DNA from 3 places in the Micromonospora sp. WMMD730 genome. Region 2 is predicted to be linked to each of the others. Evidence: riboswitches for the same ligand, from Rfam matches in the RefSeq annotation. Region 2 holds a riboswitch; each other region holds the start of a gene.
What was found. Region 2 has a riboswitch for cobalamin ahead of metE (5-methyltetrahydropteroyltriglutamate--homocysteine S-methyltransferase). Riboswitches for the same ligand answer to the same signal wherever they lie in the genome.
Positions count from the first base shown of each region.

Region 1: linked by a shared signal. The riboswitch ahead of bluB (5,6-dimethylbenzimidazole synthase) and the one ahead of metE (5-methyltetrahydropteroyltriglutamate--homocysteine S-methyltransferase) in region 2 are both predicted to bind cobalamin.
Region 3: linked by a shared signal. The riboswitch ahead of ACN265_RS10205 (ribonucleoside-diphosphate reductase subunit alpha) and the one ahead of metE (5-methyltetrahydropteroyltriglutamate--homocysteine S-methyltransferase) in region 2 are both predicted to bind cobalamin.

Region 1 covers NZ_JBMHML010000002.1:2,118,909-2,125,825, reverse strand. Annotated here, with positions in the region: gene ACN265_RS09520 (tetratricopeptide repeat protein) at 1-1,631, shown strand, start outside; gene ACN265_RS09515 (hypothetical protein) at 1,776-3,635, opposite strand; gene ACN265_RS09510 (GNAT family N-acetyltransferase) at 3,991-4,290, shown strand; gene ACN265_RS09505 (hypothetical protein) at 4,415-4,759, opposite strand; gene bluB (5,6-dimethylbenzimidazole synthase) at 4,833-5,477, opposite strand; cobalamin riboswitch at 5,515-5,712, opposite strand; gene ACN265_RS09495 (phosphotransferase) at 5,801-6,754, shown strand; gene ACN265_RS09490 (hypothetical protein) at 6,831-6,917, opposite strand, start outside.
Region 2 covers NZ_JBMHML010000002.1:4,490,734-4,497,650, forward strand. Annotated here, with positions in the region: gene ACN265_RS19220 (FG-GAP-like repeat-containing protein) at 1-599, opposite strand, end outside; partial or broken gene tsaD (tRNA (adenosine(37)-N6)-threonylcarbamoyltransferase complex transferase subunit TsaD) at 1,448-2,224, opposite strand; gene def (peptide deformylase) at 2,228-2,776, opposite strand; gene ACN265_RS19235 (CGNR zinc finger domain-containing protein) at 2,786-3,415, opposite strand; gene ACN265_RS19240 (Fur family transcriptional regulator) at 3,493-3,951, opposite strand; gene ACN265_RS19245 (superoxide dismutase) at 4,037-4,651, shown strand; gene ACN265_RS19250 (hypothetical protein) at 4,657-4,917, shown strand; cobalamin riboswitch at 5,302-5,512, shown strand; gene metE (5-methyltetrahydropteroyltriglutamate--homocysteine S-methyltransferase) at 5,627-6,917, shown strand, end outside.
Region 3 covers NZ_JBMHML010000002.1:2,278,449-2,285,365, forward strand. Annotated here, with positions in the region: gene ACN265_RS10190 (ABC-F family ATP-binding cassette domain-containing protein) at 1-130, shown strand, start outside; gene ACN265_RS10195 (PIG-L family deacetylase) at 225-1,559, shown strand; gene ACN265_RS10200 (ribonucleotide-diphosphate reductase subunit beta) at 1,624-2,601, opposite strand; gene ACN265_RS10205 (ribonucleoside-diphosphate reductase subunit alpha) at 2,655-5,030, opposite strand; cobalamin riboswitch at 5,152-5,365, opposite strand; gene ACN265_RS10210 (helix-turn-helix transcriptional regulator) at 5,393-6,280, opposite strand; gene ACN265_RS10215 (oxidoreductase) at 6,408-6,917, shown strand, end outside.

The sequences.
Region 1 (6,917 bases), 2.4 Mb from region 2:
ACTGTCTCGCCCTGATCACCAGCCGGCGGATCCTGTCCGACCTGCGGCCGGCCACGCGCCTGGTGGTCGACGTGTTCACCGAGGACGAGGCCGTCGACTATCTCGCCCGGGTCGTCGGCCGGATCCCCAGGGGTGACGACCCGGACGCGGCGGCGCGTATCACCCGACGATGCGGCCATCTCCCCCTGGCTCTCGACCTGACCGCCGGACACATGCGGGCCACCCCCGGCTGGACCCTCACCGACCACGCCGACCGGCTCGACGAACGCCACCTCCAGCGACGCCTGGAAACCGGCGTCGAACTCGCCCTCGACCTCTCCTACCACCATCTGCCCACCGACCAGCGACGGCTGCTGCGGCTGCTGGCGCTGCACCCCGGGCAGGACAGTGACGCCTACGCTGCCGCCGCCCTGACCGGCACCGGCCTGGACACCACCCGTAAGCACCTGGACCACCTGTGCCGCGACCATCTCCTCCAGCAGTCCGCCTCGGGCCGCTACACGTTGCACGACCTCGTCCGGGCCTTCGCCGTCACCCGCGCACACGACGAGGTACGTCCCGCCGACCGTCGGGAAGCCCTCACCCGCCTTTTCGACCACTATCTCGCCACGGCGGCCACCGCGATGAACGCCCTGCACCCCGCCCAGGCGCACCTTCGTCCCCACGTTCCGCCGACCGGCACACCCGCCCCCGACCTGGCCAACCCGGACAGCGCTCTGGCCTGGCTCGACATCGAACGGCCCACCCTGGTCACCGTCGCGGCCCACACCGCCGGCCACGGCTGGCCCAGCCACACGACGCGCCTCTCGCGCATCCTGTACCGCTACTTCGCCGGCGGTCACGGCAGCGACGCCGTCACCGTCCACCAGCACGCGCACCACGCGGCCCGGCACACCGGCGACGTCACCGAACAGGCCCACGCCCTGACCGATCTCGGCGTCGCCTATCTCTGGGTCGCCCGGTACGAGTCCGCCGTCGAGCACCTCACCACGGCCCTGCACCTGTTCGGCCAGACCGGACACGGGTTCGGGCAGGCCCGGACCCACACCAACCTGGGCGTCGCCGAACAGCGGCTCGGCCACTACCGCAGGGCCGCCGCCCACTTCGCGCAGGCCCGGACCGCGCACCTGCGGGCCGGCGACCAGACCGGCCAGGCCCGCGCGTTGAGCAACCTCGGTGACGTCGAACAGCGCCTGGGCCACTACCGCAGAGCCGCCCGGCACCTCCGACAGGCACTCGCCCTGTACCGACGGAGCGGAGACCACGCCGGTGAGGCGGTGTCGCTGGCCAACCTCGCGGAGGTCGACACCCGGTCGGGGCGGTACGGGGCGGCTGCGGAGAACCTGGACCGGGCGCTCGTCCTGTTCCGTCAGGCCGGTCACCGCAACGGCGAGGCCTGGGCCCTGGACGGGCTCGGCACCCTCCACCGCCACCTCGGACAGGCCACCGAGGCCGCCCGACATCATCGGCAGGCCCTGACGATCCTGCAGACGACCGGGGTGCCGCCCACACCATCGCCGCCGAGATCGGCGCCCGGGACCAGCGGGCCCGTGCCCAGGCCGGGCTCGCCGGCGCCCACCGCGCCCTCGACCGGCACGATCGGGCCCGCGACCACTACCGGCAGGCCCTGACCATCTACACGGACCTCGGCACCCCCGAAGCCGACCAGATCCGCGCCTGCCTCGCCGCCCTCGACGACGCAGGTCCCCCGGAGCTGACCGTGCGGTCCCCGGAGCTGCCCTGATCTCCGGAGACCGCACGCGTGGCGGCTGGGGTCACCCGCCGGCCCGTCGACATCCCGCCGGGGAACACGTCGGGGTGGGGCAGGTCGGATGGGTGGTGCCGGGTACGCAGACCGGTGGCTGCACGGGATTGGCGTCGACGTCCGGTCGTTGCAGTCCGACGTAGACGGTGGCGGCGGACGCGCCGAGCACGCCGACGTCCAGGGCGCACGTGTCCAGCCACAGCGTGGCGACCTGCCGGGTGCGGCAGAGCTCCTGCGCCCACAGCCTGGTGTTCTGGTTGAGGTTGCCGGCGTAGAACGGTGCCGTCGGGTTACCCACGGCGACGGCGGTGCAGGGTTGCAGCAGGGTGGCGGAAGGGCTGACCCGCCAACTGTTGCCGAACCTGTCGTAGAGGTCGGCATGGGAGAGCGGCACGCGCAGGGCGCCGCCGCCCTTGACCTCGAGGTAGTGCGGATCGTCATCGGGGTTGCCCAGGAGGCCGCGCACCGTCGGCGTCCCGGGTCCGACGCCGATGCCCAGGTCGAGGTACCCCGTGTTGGCGGTGGCGCGGACGCTGTTACCCGACGGGTCCTTGAACGTGTACACGTTGTTGACGCGGTCGATCGCCACCCCGTTGGGCAGCAGCAGTGACCCGCCGGTCGGCAGGCTGGTGGTGGTGCCGTTCACCACCAGCCGTGTCCCGTCGCACAGTGCCAGCCTCGCGTTGCCCATCCTCAGCGCGACCGACCGGTTGACCGAGGTGTTGGGCCAGGTCGAGCCACCGGGCGCCTTGCGGGTCTGCACCTCGAACGTCGAACCGGCCTGGGCCTCGACGAAGTCGCCCGTGGCCTGGAAGTCGTAGAACAGACCGCCGAACGTGTACTGGTGGGTGTCGCCGATGACCGCGGCGATGCGACAGGCCGACGCCGCCGCCGGACCCTGGACCGACTCGTTGATGACGACGGCCGGCGCCGGGCTCGACGGGACCGGACCCGGGGGGCCGAAGTTGAGGTTGTTCCGCTCACTGCTGAAGCCGAAGTTCTGACAGTCGGGCCTGACCGGGCTGCCGTCCTCGACGGTCGTGCGGACGTTGAAGCTCGCCTCGGGATTGAACTTCGCCGTTGAGCCGTGGCCGTAGCCGAACACGTTGAACTCGACCTGCGTCCACTCCGAGGCGGGTTCCTGGGGATCCGGTGGCAGAGCGTGGAGGATGCCCGCTCCCGTGGACGAGTAGATCCGCCCCGACCCGTCGTTGAAGGTGACGGTGTCGGTCTCCTGCCCATCGGCCGTCTTCGCGACCGAGCCGTCCAGTCGCAGGGCCGGCTTCGCCATGCTCTGGATCGGCAGGTAGGGCAGCTGGATCGCGTCGGTCTTGCGCGAGCAGTGGGTCTCTGAGTCGTCCGGTGCCTCGGTCCACCCCGGTGGGCACGGCTGGCCCGGGTCCGGGTTGTAGTGCAGCAGCCAGTACTCGACGTAGAGGCGGCTGGGGCTGGGATCCGGGTTGGGATTGCCGCCCCTGGTGCCGTCGTTGGCGAACACGAACTGCTTCCAGCCCCGGCACAGGCCGGCGGTCGGTGAACCGTTGCACTCCTGGACCCGGAGGTGGTTGGTGTTGAGCTGGAACGAGTAGCTGCCCGGCATGGTCGGCCCGTCGGTCGGGACGCTGGTCACGCTCAGGTTCTGCTGGTTGACCTTCTCGAAACTGCCGGACGCGCGGGTGATCGGACCGGCACCCGTCGGCCTTCCCGTCACGATCCCGATCCCGCCCCCGACGTCCCGCCGGGGAGCCTGTTCGAGGTTCGGGGCCATCGGAGCCGACGGCGGGGCCACGCACCCGGTCTTCTGCCACACCAGTTCGGGATAGGCTGCGGTGAAGCACCCCTGCGCCGACGGCCGCGGCACCTTCACCATCGTCGAATGCCAGTCCTGAAGATCCCCCTGGGCAGCCGGGGGTCTCCCCTCCCCGCTGGCATGTACCCCCATCCCCAGCAGTACCGCCGCGATCGTGATGCCCACCAGCCCGGATGGTGACCGGTGTCCTCGCGGTAGCAATCTCATCATCGTTCCCTCCCACCGCAGGTGGAATAGCTCGGCGCCCGCCCTCGGGGCGGGCCTCGCCGACGAGCGTCGCGTGACGTCGGGCCGTGCGGGGGATCCCCATACAAACCCATACCTGCCCACCCGGCAGTGTTGGTGCACCGAGGTGGCGTCCGGTCCGCCGGACACCGCGTCCGACGCCCTCCGCAGTGCGGGAGGTGATGCGAGGATGACGGCCGTGGTGAGCATCGACTCGTTGACTGGACGTGACCGCGAAGAGTGGGAGGGTTTGACCCGGCGTTTCCCCGCGCACTGGGCGGGCCGGCCGGATCGACCCGCGACCGAGGTCGACGACGAGGGCTACGAACGCACGTGGCAGCGCCTGGTGGACGGCGAACAGATCCGGGGCATCTGCGCACGGCGCGACGGTGAGATGGTGGGCATCGCGCATTACCTGTTCCACGCCGCCGTCTACCGGGGATACATCCTGTACAGCTACTCACGAGCTGCGGCCATCACCACGACGTGACCGGCGTCCGGTCGTCGGTGCCGGTGGTCCCGGAAAGTCCGGCGTCGACGCCCGGGTGGTGGTCACACCAGAGCCCGTCCGGCGTACGCGCGTCACCCGCGCGTACGCCGGACGCCGGACGGCCCTACTGCCAGGAGCCGCTGCGGCAGATGAACTGGGTGGTGCCGCTGTACTGGGTGGTGCCGCCGTCGACGTAGCTGTAGCTGGCCCGCACGGGGTGGCCGAGGTTGCTGGCCGGGCAGGTGGCGAAGAGAGTCGGCCCGGCGGTCGTGAAGGTGCCGACACTGCCGGAGTACCAGGTGATGCTCCAGGTCGTCGTGCCGGTGCTGCTGGCGTCGCAGTAGAACTGCGACGCGCCGGACTCGCAGAAGGGAGCCGGGGCGGCGGCGAGAGCCGGCGTGGCGCCGGCGGCGGCGAGGCTCAGGGCGGCGAGCGCGGACGCCGCCAACACCTTGACGGTGGTACGCATGAAACTCCTCCCAACGTAGCCGAGCGATGACTCAGTGCGACGCCAGCCTAGCTGTCGCATCGACGTACCCGAATTAGCTGTTCGGTTGGTCGGTCCCCCGCCGTAGCCACCGGTCGTGGTGGATCGCCTCGGTGAGGGGCCTGCGCCGCCGCCACCCGTGCCGCTCCAGATCGGGCACGGCCTCCAGGTGGGTGACCGGCCCGACGCAGAGCCAGGCCACCGGCCGGATGCCGGCCGGCACACCCAGCAGCTCGGCCAGGAACGGCTCCCGGTAGAAGGACACCCACCCGACGCCCAGCCCTTCGGCGGTGGCGGCGAGCCAGAGGTTCTGGATGGCCAGGCAGACCGAGTAGAGGCCCGCGTCGGCGATGGCGTGCCGCCCGAGCACCGCCGGGCCGCCGCGCTGCGGGTCGTAGGTGACGACCACCGACAGCGTCGACTCCAGCACCCCGTCGATCTTGATACGCGCGAACCGCTCGGCCGCCGCACCGTCCAGAGTGGCGGCGAACGTCGCCCGCTCGGCCTGCACGTGCCGATGGAACCGGCGACGGACGGCCGGGTCCCGGACCAGGACGAAATCCCACGGCTGCGAGTTGCCGACGCTGGGCGCGGCGTGCGCGGCGTCGAGAATCCGGTGCAGGGTGTCGGCCGGCACCGGCTCCCCGGTGAACTCGGCCCGGACGTCCCGGCGGCGGTGGATGGCGTCGTAGAGTTCCACAGGCAGGCTCCCGCTGCGCTCGGCCCACCCCCGACGGGTGGGCGCTCGACGCGAGGCCGGTCTTCGGACTCCCGGATCAACGCCTACCCGTCCGCCTTCCCAGCCCTTGGGCCAGTGGCTGCGCTCCTCGCGCCTGGACGGTCGCTCCCCGGTCACCGCGGCGGGCCCGTGCCGGAATCACACCGGCTTCCCGATTCTCCCCGCATGCGCGGGGCACCTCGCACGATCATGCCGTCGCCGATGCTAACCCGCACCACCGACGCCGGCCGGCCACGGCCCGACCCGACAGCACACGCAGCGGGTCCCCGTGTTCCGGCGTCCACGTGGACGCCGGGGTGTGCGACGTCCTCGCCGAGGTGGCCGGCTGCCAGGCCTACGACGAGGCGCGCTTCGGTCGCTGGACTCCCGTGCGGCGGGAGGAGCACGTCGGGGTCGAGGTGCCGGACCCGTTGCGCAGCGACACGGTGTTCGAGACCGTGGCTTCGGGACGTGATGTCGTGGTCCGCGACGGCGGCGCGGCGACCGTACGAGCCGGTGCCGGCGAGGTCCGTCCGGTCCGGGCGCGTCGAACGACGGAGAGGGAGAACGGCATGACCGAGACGGCCGGCGACGAGGAGCTGAGGCTGCCGCACGGATACACCAACGCGACCAGCCGGGTGGCCGGCACGGTGCGCAAGTCCTACCTGGGGCCCGATGCCGGACAGCGCTTCACGGTCGAGCGGGCCGCACTGTCCGGGCTGGCCGGCAGCTTTCCCGTCCCGGAGGTCCGGGCGGCCCCCGACGGCGAGCTTGCCGTCGCGGAGGTCGCCGGTTGGCATGCGCAGGACGCCCTGGACGGTGGTCACGCCGCTGCAGTCCTGCGGCTGTGCGGCCAGGCCCGGCGACGGCTGTCCGACGTCGACCCCGCGACGGTGCCGGGTCTTCCCGGCACCGGCGAGGTGATCGTGCACGGCGACTTCGGCCCGCAGAACATCCTGGTGAACGAGGCGGTCGACGAGGTGCTGGCGGTCATCGACTGGGAGCTGTGCCATCTCGGCCCGGCGGTCGAGGACCTCGCGTGGACCGAGTGGATCGTACGGATGCACCATCCCCTGGCGGTCGATCACCTCGATCACCTCTTCACCGGCTACGGCGAGCGTCCGGGCTGGGGCGAGCGGCAGGCGGCCATGGTCCGGATGTGCCTGCGGTGTCGTGACTTCTGCGTGCGCTGGGGCGATCCGGTGGCCGTCGCGATGTGGAACCGGCGGACCGCCGCGACCGAGGCGTTCCGCGAGTGAGCGCGGCGGCGATCCCGGCGGCGGTGAGCGGCTGACATCGGTCCGATCCCGACCGGCCTCCCCCGGCTCGGGTCGGTCACCGCTCGATGCTGGCGTACTCGCAGACCGCCGCCGGGAAGCCGCCCGCGCCGAAGCGCAGCTCGACGACGTGCCCATGGGCGGT
Region 2 (6,917 bases):
CAGACGTTGCCGAACCGGAGCCCCAGCAGCGGCCGGAAGCGGTAGGCGTTCGGGTCGCCCGTAACGGGATCCGCCCGGAAGCGGGGGTTCTCGACGACCACCACCTCGTCGGCGGGCTGGTCGGTGATCGTGACGAGGTTGACCCGGCCACCCTCCCAGAGCACCTCGTTGGTGCTCTCGATCCATTGGGGATCCGTCTGGAAAAAGTAGACGTGGTGCCGTGGGCCGCGAAAGGAGCCCTGCGGGGCCCACTGGGAGTGCTGCACGTACTGGACGCCGCGGGGCACGCTCGGCCGCCGGATCGGTATGTCCTCCACTTCCTCGTTGAAAGGATTAGGAATGCTCGGTCCGGCCTCCTGGATCATGACCACCGGGAAGCGAGCCGCCATGTCAGCGACCTGGTGGCCCCACCGGATGCCGTTGTCGCTGCCCTGCATGTTGTAGCTGACGAAGGGCGACAGGCCGTTGGGGTCGACGGCATGTGCCGGCGCGCCACCGCCGATCGCCACGACGAGGCCGGCGAGCAGGGCGGCGAGCAGCCCAGCCGCCAGACTGCGACGGGACGCCCCGTACAGCCGGCCGGTTCGGACCGGCCTCAATGGATGGTGGGACGACGACATAAGGCCTCCGCCTGCCGGGCCGATCACGGACGGCCACCCGGTCGGCGCTCCCGCGTCGTCAGCGGTAAGACAGGCGGAGTGACCGGCAGGGTTCACTGCCGCCGGAGAGTGTAGCGCTCATCGCATGGTCAGACCGACCGGCAAGGGCCGGCTCAGCGGCTGAAGCGGGCCACGGCGACCGGGACGTCCGCCGATCCCGTCGCCGGGACCGGGCGAGGCGGGGTGAGTGTGTCAACCTGAACAGGGTGGTGCAGCAGACCCCTGGAACGACAAAGCCTCCTGGGTATGGGTCCGACGCCATTGACCACCCACCGCTCGTCACCGTCAACGACTTCGAACTGGTCCAACAGACCATGGCCGCCAGCGGCCGAGGCCGCACCGGCACCCGACAGTGAAGGGTCCGCCGCCCCTACATCCTCCGCGGACTCATGCTCTGCGGCTGTGCGGACGCAAGATGCAAAGCCACCAGGCGCACGAGAGCGCCTACTACCGGTGTCGCTACCCCAACGAACCCGCACTCGACAACTGGCTCCTCAAAGCAGTCGCCCCGCACCGGCTCACCGACACGATCCACCGAATTCACGCCGCTCAACCCCACACCGGAACCAGCAACGTCGCTCCAGAGATCACTGCCGCGAACAAGACCATTGCCGCCTGCGACGCCAAACTCGCCCAGCACCACGCCATCGCCGACGCCGGAGGCGACCCCGCCACCGTCGCCGCCTGGATCGCCGAGGTCAACGCCCGACGCGCCACCGCCCTCGCCCAACGCGCCACGGCAACGGCAGCCCAACCACCCGCTCCCCGCCGCCTCACCGAGGACACATCCGACACCTCGTCGGCAGCTTCGACAGGGTGTCCGCGGCGGCCTCCTGGAAGGAGGCGGCCACGTCGGCCACGGGTACGGGCTGGTCGGCGTGCTTCTCGATCCAGCGGGCGACGGCGGTTTTGAGGCCGGAGAAGGAGAATTGGTAGGGCGGGTCGTGGGGGCTGGTCATGGGGCGGGGGAAGGTGATGGCGTCGGGGTTGCCGTCGCGGGCGACGCGGTCGATGGCGGGTCCGCCGGGGTAGGGCAGTCCGAGGAGGCGGGCGACTTTGTCGAAGGCTTCGCCGGCGGCGTCGTCGACGGTGTCACCAAGGTGGATGACGGGGTCGCGGGCGAGGTCGCCGAGTAGGAGGAGTGAGGTGTGTCCGCCGGAGACGATGAGTGCGACGCAGCGGCGGGGTAGGGGCCCGTGTTCGAGGGTGTCGACGGCGGCGTGGCCGGCGAGGTGGTGAACGCCGTAGAGGGGTACGCCGAGGCTGAGGGCGTATGCCTTGCCTGCAGCGAGGCCTACCTGCACGGCGGTGGCGAGGCCGGGGCCTGCGGTGGCGGCGACGGCGTCGATGTCGCCGAAGCTGATCCCGGCGCGGTCGAGGGCGTGCCGGACCATGGGGGTGACGGCGTGCAGGTGGGCACGGGCGGCAATTTCGGGTACGACGCCGCCGAAGCGGGCGTGTTCGTCCATGCTGGTGGCGAGGGCGTCGCCGAGCAGGACGCCGTCGGCGACGATGCCGACGCCGGTCTCGTCGCAGGAGGTTTCGATGCCGAGGACGACCGGCATCGGTCAGGCGTCCTGCGCCGTGCCGGCGCCGACGCCGGGGTGTTCGGCGCTGGCGGCGAGGATCTGTTTGCGGAGTTTGGTGGGAAGCCGGTCGACGTAGGCGAGGCCGTCGAGGTGGTCGACCTCGTGTTGGAAGCAGCGGGCGAGGGTGCCGGTGCCGTCCAGCCGGATCTTTTGGCCTTGGACGTCGAAGCCGGTCACGGTGGCGGTGGCGCAGCGGGCCAGGTCGGCGTGTTGGCCGGGCACGGAAAGGCAGCCCTCGGAGTCGGTCACCAACTCGCGTTGCTCCGGTAGGTGCAGAACCGGGTTGATGACGGCGGCGACGGTGTGGGTACCGGTGGCGTCGGGGCAGTCGACGACGAAGATCCGCGCGTCCACACCGATCTGGTTGGCGGCCAGACCGACGCCGTGGGCGGCGTACATGCTGGCGAACATGTCGGCGACGAGCTGGGCGAGGGCGTCGTCGAAGTCGGTCACCTCGACACAGCGGCGATGCAGCACAGGGGTGCCGTAACGGGTGATCGGGCGCGGAGTGCCGGTCGAGGTCTGCACAGTTGCCTATCATAGGCAATTGCCAACTCTTGGCAGTATGGGTTCTCCTGCTGGGTGATCCTGTTGGCTGTGCACGGGGTCTGGTCGGGCGACGGTCGGAGGGTGGGTGGCGCGGCGTCTGGCGCGGTGGGCCCGGACGTGGTTGCGGGTGGCGCACCGCTCGGAGCAGAACCGGCGGCATCGGTTGCTGCTGTCGTCGAGGAACACGCTGTGGCATCGGGGTTCCGCGCAGACGCCCAGCCGGTTGATGCCCCGTTCACACAGCCACACAGTGAATCCCCACAGGGCGGCGGCAAGGTACTCGGCTGCAGGGGTGCCGGACGCGGCGACATGGATATGCCAGTCGACCGCGCAGGTACCGGAGATCATCAGCCGGACCCGATGACGGGTCAGCAGGCCGTTGAGCCGGTCGATCGCCTCCTGCTCATGGCCGGCTGCCACGGTCTGGAACACCTCGCGCAGTCGGTGCCCCGCCACTCGCAGTGTGTGCAGGTCGGCTTCCGTGACGACGTCGCGGAGCAGAGGCTGGCCCGCCAGCAGTGCCTGTGCGTCCGTGCGGTCTTCGAGTTGTGTGTTGGCAAGTGCTGTTGCGCGGAGGGCCAGCGAGTAGCTGTCGGTCAGGCCGCCGCGGTTGCCCACGCCGGTGCGGTGAGCGCGTGCCGGATGCTCGGGTCCGACCGACACCGGGGAGGGGGGCGTACCGGCGGGTGCGGTCCTCAGCCGGCCGCTGTTAGGCACCGCGCACACCGCCCGTAGACCACGACACCGCCGGCCTGGCCGGATAGTTCTGTGTCGATCCCGACCGCGCGGGCGGCGGCCACGCTCGCCGCGACGGCCTCGGCCGGCAACTGCCGCATGTCGCCGCAGGTGCCGCAGACGGCGTGGTGATGGGCGTCGTCGGCGAGCCCGAAGGTCGTCGTCCTGCCGACCGGCACGGTGTGGGCGATGCCCAGCTCGACCAGTTGCCGCAGCACCCGATGCACCGTTGACAGTTCCACGGCCACACCACGGGCGAGGAGGGCTCGATACAGCTCGTTCACGGTGAGATGCCCGCGGCCGCCTACGGCATGGGCGAGTTGGTCGAGTACTCCGCGCCGGGCTGCGGTGTTACGCAGGCCAGCTCGGCGTAATCGCTGCACCGCGGCGTTCACCCGCTCGGTCTCCGATGTGGTCAACCGCCGCTCCTCCCCGCACGATCCTCGGTTCTATTGCAAAATAGTGGCAAGAGCATCAACTTGGCAGCAACCCCGAGGAGTTCTGATGGCGGTTTACACCCTGCCCGATCTGCCCTACGACTACGGCGCCCTGGAGCCGGCCATGTCGGGGCAGATCCTGGAGCTGCATCACGACAAGCACCACGCCACCTACGTCAAGGGCGCCAACGACGGCCTGGAGCAGCTCGCCGAGGCCCGGGCGAAGGGGGACTTCTCCACGCTTGTCGGTTTGGAGAAGACGTTCGCGTTCAACCTGTCCGGGCACGTGCTGCACACGATCTTCTGGGGCAACCTCTCCCCGCACGGCGGTGACCGTCCCGACGGCGAGCTCGCCGCCGCGATCGAGGAGCACTTCGGCACGTTCGACGCGTTCGCCGGGCAGCTGTCCGCCGCCACCAAGGGCGTGCAGGGCTCCGGATGGGGCGTGCTGGCCTGGGAACCGCTCGGACAGCGGCTGATCGTCGAGCAGGTCTACGACCACCACGGCAACGTCGGCCAGGGCTCCATTCCGCTGCTGGTCTTCGACGCCTGGGAGCACGCCTACTACCTGCAGTACAAAAACGTCCGGCCGGACTACGTCGACCGGCTGTGGAACCTGGTCAACTGGTCGGACGTGATCGCCCGCTTCGACGCCGCCCGCGCCACCACGCCAAAGATCTGATCGGCGTGACCAGCCCCACCCCGGCAGCGGCCGAACTGGTCCAACGCGCCGCCGGGGTCATCGCGGCCAAGCACCGCGGTGACCTCGGCGGCGCCGAGGAGCTACTCGCCGCGTTCGGTTCCGAGCAGGCCAAGAGCCTCGGCTTCTACCTCCTGGCAGACCTGAGCCTCGGACTGCTCCGCGCGCAGAGCGGCCAGTCCATGGACGATCTCGTGCGGGAACTGTCCCTGCTCGTCGCCGTCACCGCCACCCCGCCCGACAGCTGACGGCGGTGGTCATCCGGTCGGTGCCGTCGGCACCACCAGACGTGCCGACGGCACCGACCGGAACCCGAGCTCGCGCGGCCCCCTGCCCGCTGTCACCCCCAGCGGCTCGCTCACCGCGCCGCACCACGGGCAACCGAGCGGGTGCATCCTGGTGGCCATGATGGGCGAGCGAAGGCAGCGAGACGGATGCAAGGTGCGACGCCCACACCGGTGGTGAAAACGCTGGCGGCTCGGCGACCATCGCGCTGTGACCCGCCTCGGGTCCGCGAGGCGGAGGATCCTGAGGCCGCACAGACGGCTGAGGCGGCTGGCCACCCATGACCGAGTACCGCGAATCCTGTCCCGCGCCTCGGACGCCGCCTGCAGCAGGAGTCGGTGGGGCGTAGGATCGCGGGCGGTGCTGGTTCGCCTCCCCCGTTTTCGGGTGGGGCGTCGTAAGAGGGAACCCGGTGTGAGACCGGGACTGCCCCGCAGCGGTGAGTGGGAACGACCGCCGTCAATGAAGCACTGGACCGCAGGGTCTGGGAAGCGACGGCCAGTAGGTCTGAGTACGACGCCCACGAGTCCGAAGACCTGCCAGCGCTGCGCGTGCCGCCGGTGCGCGCCGTCGGCGGCCTCTCGGGAGGGCCAGGGCGGAATGCCGGTTACGCCGTGGCGTATCCGCGCTTCCTCTCGGTGGTCGTCGGACACCGCGAGGGAAGGACCACCTGTGACCACCTCATTCGGGCAGAGCACCGTGCTCGGCTATCCCCGTATCGGCGCCCACCGCGAGTGGAAGAAGGCCGTCGAGGCGTACTGGGCCGGCACGCTGGACGCCACCGAGTTGGAAGCCGTGGCCGTCGGGCTGCGTGCCGAGGTGTGGCGGACGCTGCGCGACGCCCGCCTCGATGCGATCCCGTCCAACACGTTCTCCTACTACGACCACGTGCTCGACACCGCCGTCGCGGTGGGGGCGGTCCCCCGCCGGTTCGCCCGGCTCGGCCTCGGTCGACTCGACACCTACTTCGCCATGGCCCGTGGCGTCGATGCCGCGCCCGCGCTGGAACTCACCAAGTGGTTCGACACCAACTACCACTACCTGGTGCCGGAGATCGACCCCGACACCGTGTTCGCGGCGGACCCGGCGAAGGCGCTGAGCGAGTACGCGCAGGCGCGTGACCTGGGCATCGCCACCCGACCGGTGCTGGTGGGTCCGGCCACCTTCCTGTTGCTGGCCAAGGGTGACGATCCGTTCGCCCGGCTCGACGACCTGGTCGACACGTACGCCCGGATCCTCACCGCCCTGGCCGACGCGGGCGTGGCCTGGGTCCAACTGGACGAACCCGCCTACGTCGCGGACCGCACCGCGGCTGAGATCGACGGCCTGCGGCACGCCTACCAACGTCTCGGTGCGCTGCCCCGTCGTCCCCGGATCTTCGTCGCGACCTACTTCGGTGACCTCGGCGACGCCCTGCCGGCGCTGCTGGACACGTCGGTCGAGGCGGTCGGCCTGGATCTGGTCGCCGGCCCGGGCAATCTGCGCCGGCTCGCCGCCGCCGGTCCCCTGCGCGGCAAGACCGTCGTCGCCGGCCTGGTCGACGGGCGCAACATCTGGCGCACGGATCTGCGGGCGGCCGTCGCCGCCGGTGCCACGGTCGCCGGGCTGGCCGACCACGTGGCGGTGTCCACGTCCTGTTCGCTGCTGCACGTGCCGGTCGACCTGTCGGCCGAGACCTCCCTCGACCCGGAGTTGTCCGCGCGGCTCGCGTTCGCCCGGCAGAAGGTCGACGAGGTGGTCCTGCTCGGGCGTGCGCTGCGCGACGGCACCACCAGCCTGCCCGCCCCGCTGCCGCCCGTCCCGTCGGCGTGGCGGCACGATGACGTGCGTGGGCGGTTGGCTGCGCTGCGCCCTGCCGACCGGCACCGTGGCGACTACGCCGAGCGGGCCGCCCGCCAGCAGGAACGGCTGGGGCTGCCGGACCTGCCGACCACCACGATCGGTTCGTTCCCGCAGACCGCCG
Region 3 (6,917 bases), 2.2 Mb from region 2:
CGCGCTGCTGGCGTACCGGGGGGCGTTCGTGGTGGTCAGTCACGACGACCGGTTCCTGGCCGGGATCGCCGTGGACCGGTGGCTCCGGCTGGCCGACGGGCGGCTCACCGAGACCGGGGCCCCGCAGTGATCCGGCCCGCCGTGATGCCCACCGCGACGGGGCAGAGATAGACGCTCGTGCATGGTAGAAAGGGGGCGCACGCTACTGCTACGGGGAGGTAACTGTGCGTCACTTCATGCTGCGAACATTTCGCCGTCGTCCGGCCCGGTGGTCGCTTGCCGTCGGGATGGTGGCCGCCTGTGCGGCGGCGACCCTGGCCGGCCCGCCGGCAGCCCAGGCCGGGCCGGGCTGTCCGGCGGGAGCGATCATGAACGTGGTCGCCCACCAGGACGACGACCTGCTCTTCCTCAGTCCGGACCTGCTGCACGACGTGCAGGCCAACCGCTGCGTCCGCACGGTGTTCGTCACGGCGGGCGACGCCGGCCGGGACAGCACCTACTGGACCGGTCGGGAGACCGGGGCGCGGGCGGCGTACGCCCAGATGGCCGGGGTGGCCGACAGTTGGACCCAGGCGGACGCCGGGATCAGCGGGCATCCGATCCCGGTCTTCACGCTGACCGCCCGGCCCACCGTGTCGCTGGTCTTCCTCCGGCTGCCGGACGGCTATCCCGGCGGCACGGGGCACCCGAACACCGGCTCGCAGAGCCTGCAGAAGCTCTGGCTCAACGGCATCTCCACGATCACGTCGCTGGGCACCGGCGCGTCGAGCTACAGCCGGGCCGGCCTGATCACCACCCTGGCCGGGCTGATGGCGGCCTACCAGCCGACCGCCGTCAACACCCAGGACCACGCGGGTGGGTTCGGCGACGGTGACCACAGCGACCACCACGGCGCGGCCTACTTCGCCCAGGCCGCCGAGCAGGCGTACGTCGGTTCGCCCACGTTCACCGGCTACCACGACTACAAGATCAAGAACTATCCGGCGAACCTGGGGTCGACCGACGTCGCCGGCAAGTCCGCCGCCTTCTTCGCCTACGGCCAGTACGACGACGGGGCCTGCACCAGCCTGCCCACCTGCGCCGGCTACGACTACCCGGCCTTCCTCCAGCGGCAGTACAAGGTCCTCGGCCCCAACCTGGCCCGGACGGCCACCGTCACCGCGACCAGCCAGGACACCGGCAGCGGGCAGACGGCGGCCAAGGCCGTCGACGGGGTGATCGCCGGCTGGCCCGACGACCAGACCCGGGAGTGGGCGACCGTCTACGGCGGCGTCGGCACCCAGCTCACCCTGAGCTGGCCGGGCCCGCGCACCGTCCGCCGGGTGGTCCTCTACGACCGACCCAACCCCAACGACCAGATCACCGGCGGCACCCTGCTGTTCAGCGACGGCACCTCCACGGCCGTCGGCGCCCTGGACAACGGCGGCGGCCCGACGGAGGTCATCCTCCCGGCGGCGAAGACGGTGACCAGCGTCAAGCTCACCGTCACCGGGGTCGGCGGCGGCACCGTCAACGTCGGCCTCGCCGAAATCGAGGTGTTCGGCAACGCCGGCCCCTGAGCGGACGGCCAGGCCCGGTCCGGTGGGGGTGTGTGACCACCGGACCGGGCCCCGGCCGCGCCGGTCAGAAGTCGTCGTCGAAGGTGACGCTGCCGCTGACCCCCACCTGGTAGGCCGACACCCGACGCTCGAAGAAGTTCGACAGCTCCTGCACGTCCTGTAGATCCATGAACGCGAACGGGTTCTGCGCGCCGTAGCGCGGCGCGATGCCGAGCTGGGCGAGCCGCCGGTCGGCGACGTGTTCCAGGTAGGCCCGCATGTCCACAAGCGACAGCCCCGACACGCCCTGGTCGAGCAGGTCCTCGGCGAACTGCACCTCGCACTCGACGGCCTCGGCGAGCATCTCGGTCACCTGACGTTCCAGGTCGGCGTCGAACAGGTCCGGCTCCTCCCGCCGGGCGGTCTCCACCACGTCGAAGGCGAACGCCATGTGCATCGACTCGTCGCGGAACACCCAGTTGGTGCCCGACGCCAACCCGTTGAGCAGGCCCCGGGACCGCAGGAAGTAGACGTAGGCGAACGCGCCGTAGAAGAACAGCCCCTCGATGCAGGCGGCGAAGCAGATCAGGTTCAGCAGGAACGCCCGCCGGTCCGCGCGGGTACGCAGCTCCCGCAGCTCGAAGACCGAGTCGATCCAGCGGAAGCAGAACTCGGCCTTGCGCCGGATCGACGGGATGTTCTCGATGGCGGCGAACGCGGCGAACCGTTCCTGCTCGTCGGGGACGTACGTGTCGAGCAGGTTCAGGTAGAACTGCACGTGCACGGCTTCCTCGAAGAGCTGCCGGGACAGGTAGAGCCGGCCTTCGGGAGAGTTGACGTGCTGATAGAGGTTGAGCACCAGGTTGTTGGCGACGATCGTGTCACCGGTGGCGAAGAACGCCACCAGCCGGGACACCAGGTGCCGCTCGGCCGGCGACAGCCGCTCCAGGTCGGCCAGGTCGGAGTGCAGGTCGACCTCCTCCACCGTCCAGGTGTTGCGGATGGCGTCCTTGAACCGGTCGAAGAAGTGCGGGTAGCGCATCGGCCGCAGGGTGAGGTCCATGCCGGGGTCGAGCAGCAGCTGCCGCCCGGCGGTGCGGGTTTCGTCGACGGTGGTCACTGGCACGCCTCGCAGCTCTCGGGGTTCTCCAGGGAACAGGCCAGCGCCTCGGCGTCGGCCGCCACGACCGGGGCGACGGTGACGGTGGCCTGCTGGATCCGGGTCGCCGGACGCGACCGCAGGTAGTAGGTGGTCTTCAGCCCGGACTTCCAGGCGTACAGGTACATCGAGGACAGCTTGCCGATGGTCGGCGCGCTGAGGAACAGGTTCAGCGACTGCGACTGGTCGACGTACGGCGCCCGCGCGGCGGCCAGGTCGATCAGCGCCCGCTGCGGCAGCTCCCACGCGGTCCGGAACAACTCCCGCACCTCGGCGGGCAGGTCGACGATGCCCTGCACCGAACCCTCGGCCCGCTTGATCTGGTCGCGGATCTCCGCCGTCCACAGGCCGCGCGCCTTCAGCTCGCGTACCAGATAGGTGTTGATCTGCAGGAACTCCCCGGACATGGTCTCGCGCTTGAACAGGTTGGACACCTGCGGCTCGATGCACTCGTAACAGCCGGCGATCGACGCGATCGTGGCGGTCGGGGCGATCGCCACCAGCAGCGAGTTGCGCAGGCCGTGCGCGGCGATCCGGCTGCGCAGCGCCGCCCACCGCGCGGTCTGGGTGGGCTCGACCCCCCACAGGTCCGGGTGCAGGTCACCCCGGGCCGCCCGGGTCTGCGGGTACGCCGGGTGCGCGCCGAACCGTTCGGCCAGGCCGGTCGAGGTCTCCAGGGCGGTCAGGAAGATCTCCTCCTGGACCCGGGTGGACAACTCCCGGGCCCCGGGCGAGTCGAACGGCAGCCGCAGCGCGAACAATGCGTCCTGCAGCCCCATCAGCCCCAGCCCGACCGGCCGCCAGCGCGGGTTGGACGCCGCCGCCTGCTCGGCCGGGTAGTAGTTGATGTCGATCACCCGGTCCAGGAACACCACCGCCGTCCGGACCGTTTCGCGCAGCCTGTCCCAGTCGACGCCGTCGTCGGTGAGGTGCGCGCCGAGGTTGACCGAGCCGAGGTTGCACACCGCCGTCTCGGTGTCGCTGTTGACCTCCAGGATCTCGGTGCACAGGTTGGACAGGTGGATCGTGTTGCCCGGCACGCCGGTCTGGTTGGACAGCCGGTTCGCCGGGTCCTTGAACGTCATCCACCCGTTGCCGGTCTGCGCCAGGGTGCGCATCATCCGCCCGTACAGGTCCCGGGCCTTCACCGTGCGGACCGCCTTCTTCTCGGCGACCCGGTACGCGGCGTCGAACTCCTCGCCGTACAGGTCGGGCAGCTCCGGGGCGTCCGACGGGTCGATCAGCGACCAGTCGCCGTCGGCCTCGACCCGGCGCATGAACTCGTCGGGGATCCAGTTGGCCAGGTTGAGGTTGTGGGTGCGCCGGGCCTCCTCACCGGTGTTGTCCCGCAGCTCCAGGAACTCCTCGACGTCCGGGTGCCAGGGTTCCAGGTAGACGCAGGCCGCCCCCTTGCGCCGGCCGCCCTGGTTGACCGCCGCCACTCCGGCGTCGAGGGTCTTCAGGAACGGCACGATCCCGTTCGACCGGCCGTTGGTGCCCCGGATCAGCGCCCCCCGGCCGCGCACCCGAGACCAGGAGATGCCGATGCCGCCGGAGAACTTCGACAGCTTCGCCACCTGGTGGTAGCGCTCGTAGATGGAGTCCAGTTCGTCGCGCGGCGAGTCGACCAGGAAACACGACGACATCTGGGTGTGCCGGGTGCCCGAGTTGAACAACGTCGGGGAACTCGGCAGATAGGCCAGCGACGACATCAGCCGGTAGAACCCGACCGCCTCGTCGGGCGTGGTGGACAGCCCGCAGGCCACCCGCAGCAGCCAGTACTGCGGGGTCTCCACCACCAGCCGCGACTGCGGGTGCCGCAGCAGGTAACGGTCGGCCACCGTACGCAGCCCGAAGTACTCGAACCGCAGGTCACCGGCCGGGTCGACGGCGTCGTCGAGCTGGCGTGCGTGCCGGGCCACGAACGCGGCGGTGTCGTCGGCGATCAGGCCGAGGCCGTGGGCGTACCGGATGGACTCGCTGAACGAGGTCACCGCCTGCCCACGGACCTCCTCGTCCACGTAGGCGGCCAGTAGCCGGGCCGCCAGGCGGGAGTACTGCGGTTCCGTGCCGATCAGCTCCGCCGCCGTCTGGATCGACAGCTTGTCCAGCTCGGCCGTGGTCGCCCCGTCGTAGAGGCCGCTGATCGTCCTGGTGGCCACCCGCAGCGGGTCGACCTCGTCCAGGTCGGTGGTCCACCGGGCGACGGCCGTGACGATCCGGTTGACGTCCACCGGCTCGGTGTCGCCGTCGCGCTTGCGGACCCGCATCGCGGGCCGGCGTGGCTCCGCGCCGTCGACGTCGGACGGTGGGCTCTGCGCTGTGCTCGTCATGACCTCTCCTCGCTGTCACCGATGGCCATCGGGACGCGGGAGGACGCCGACGGGCGCGGCACGGCGGCCGGCCCGGGTGCTGGCGTCGGTCGTCCCGCGCGACCTCCGACCGCCGCGCGCAGCAGCGCACGGCGCACTGGCAGGTCTTCGGACTCGTGGGCGTGACCGGGGTCGGTCGCCTACTGGCCGTCGCTTCCCGGACCTCGCGGTCCAGTGCTCGATGACGGCGGTCGTTCCCACTTACCGCTGCGGGGCAGTCCCGGATTTCCACCGGGTTCCCTGTTGCCTCGACCGGACCACCGGGCCCGGCCGAACCAGCTGCGTGGCACACCATATATGGCGTAGATGGGGGAGAGGCAACACTAGATGTCGCGTCGGCGTGTCGGATAACTCTCATCCGACCGCCCGGTGGCCCGCAGTGACGCCAGCAGCCGCAGCGCGTCGGCGTCGGCGCTGCCGGGCTCGGCGGTGAAGACCAGCATGACCGGGCCGGGGTTTCCGGGCAGCGGGTAGGTGTCCCAGTCCAGGACGATGTCACCGACCTCGGGGACCTGGAAGGTCTTGGTGCCGCTGACCGACCCGCGTACGTCGTGCCGGGCCCACAGCCGCCGGAACTCGGCGCTGCGGATGCTCAGCTCACCGACGACGGCGGTGGCCCGGGGGTGGGTGGGGTCCGTGGCCACGGCGGCGCGCATCATGCCGATGTAGTCCATGGCCTGCTGCTCCCAGGACGCGCAGCGCCGCACCGGGGTCGCCGCCTCGTCGAACATCAGCAGCAGCATGTTGAGCCGGTCCGGCGGGTGGTCCGCCGGATCGCCGAGCAGCGCCACCGCCCACGCGTTCCAGGCGAGCAGGTCCAGGTGCCGGCCGAGCACCACCGCCGGGGTGTCCAGCACCCGCAGCAGCCGCCTGGTGCTCTCCGGCACCCGCTCCGGACCGTGGTCGACCCGGGCGGGCGTCGGCCGGCGGGCGGCGCGGGCCAGGGTGAACAGGTGCCGGCGTTCCGCGTCGTCGAGGCCGAGCGCGGCGGCGAGCCCGTCCAGCACGTCGTCGGACGGGCGCACCTCCCGGCCCTGCTCCATCCGCTGGTAGTAGTCGGTGCTCAACCCGGCCAGCAGCGCCAGCTCCTCGCGGCGCAGCCCGGTGACCCGGCGTCGCCCGCCCGGCTCCAGGCCGACGTCACGGGGGTGCAACCGGGCGCGCCGGGCACGCAGGAAGTCACCGAGTTCACGGGCGTACGGACGGGTCATGTCGCCAGTGTGGCGCGGCCCGGACCGGCGTGGGTAGGTCTGCGGGACCTAGGCAACCGGGTGCGACCGGCCCCGCCCGGTCGGGCCCTAGCGTCGGTGGTCCGATCCGACCGTCAGGGAGCAGCAGATGACCTGGACCGCCGACCACATCCCCGACCAGCACGGCCGCACCGCCGTCGTGACCGGCGCGAACTCCGGCCTCGGCCTGGTCACCGCCACCGCACTGGCCCGGCGGGGCGCCCGGGTCGTGCTCGCCGTGCGCGACACCGCCGCCGGCCGGCGGGCCGCCCACAGCATGGGCGGCGACGTCGAGGTACGCGAGCTGGACCTCGCCTCCCTGGCCTCGGTACGGGAGTTCGCGGCGGCCCTGGCCGCCGACCGTCCGGTGCTCGACCTGCTGGTCAACAACGCCGGCGCGGTGCTGCTCGGCCCGCGCCGCACCAGCGTGGACGGCCACGAGCTGCACCTCGCCACCAACCTGCTGGGCCACTTCGCGCTGACCGGTCTGCTGCTGGGCAACCTGGCCGCGGCGCGGGCGGCCCGGGTGGTCAGCCTCAGCTCGATCACCCACCGCAACGCACACCTGGACTTCGCCGACCTGATGGGCGAGCGCGTCTACCGGGGCTCCACCGCGTAC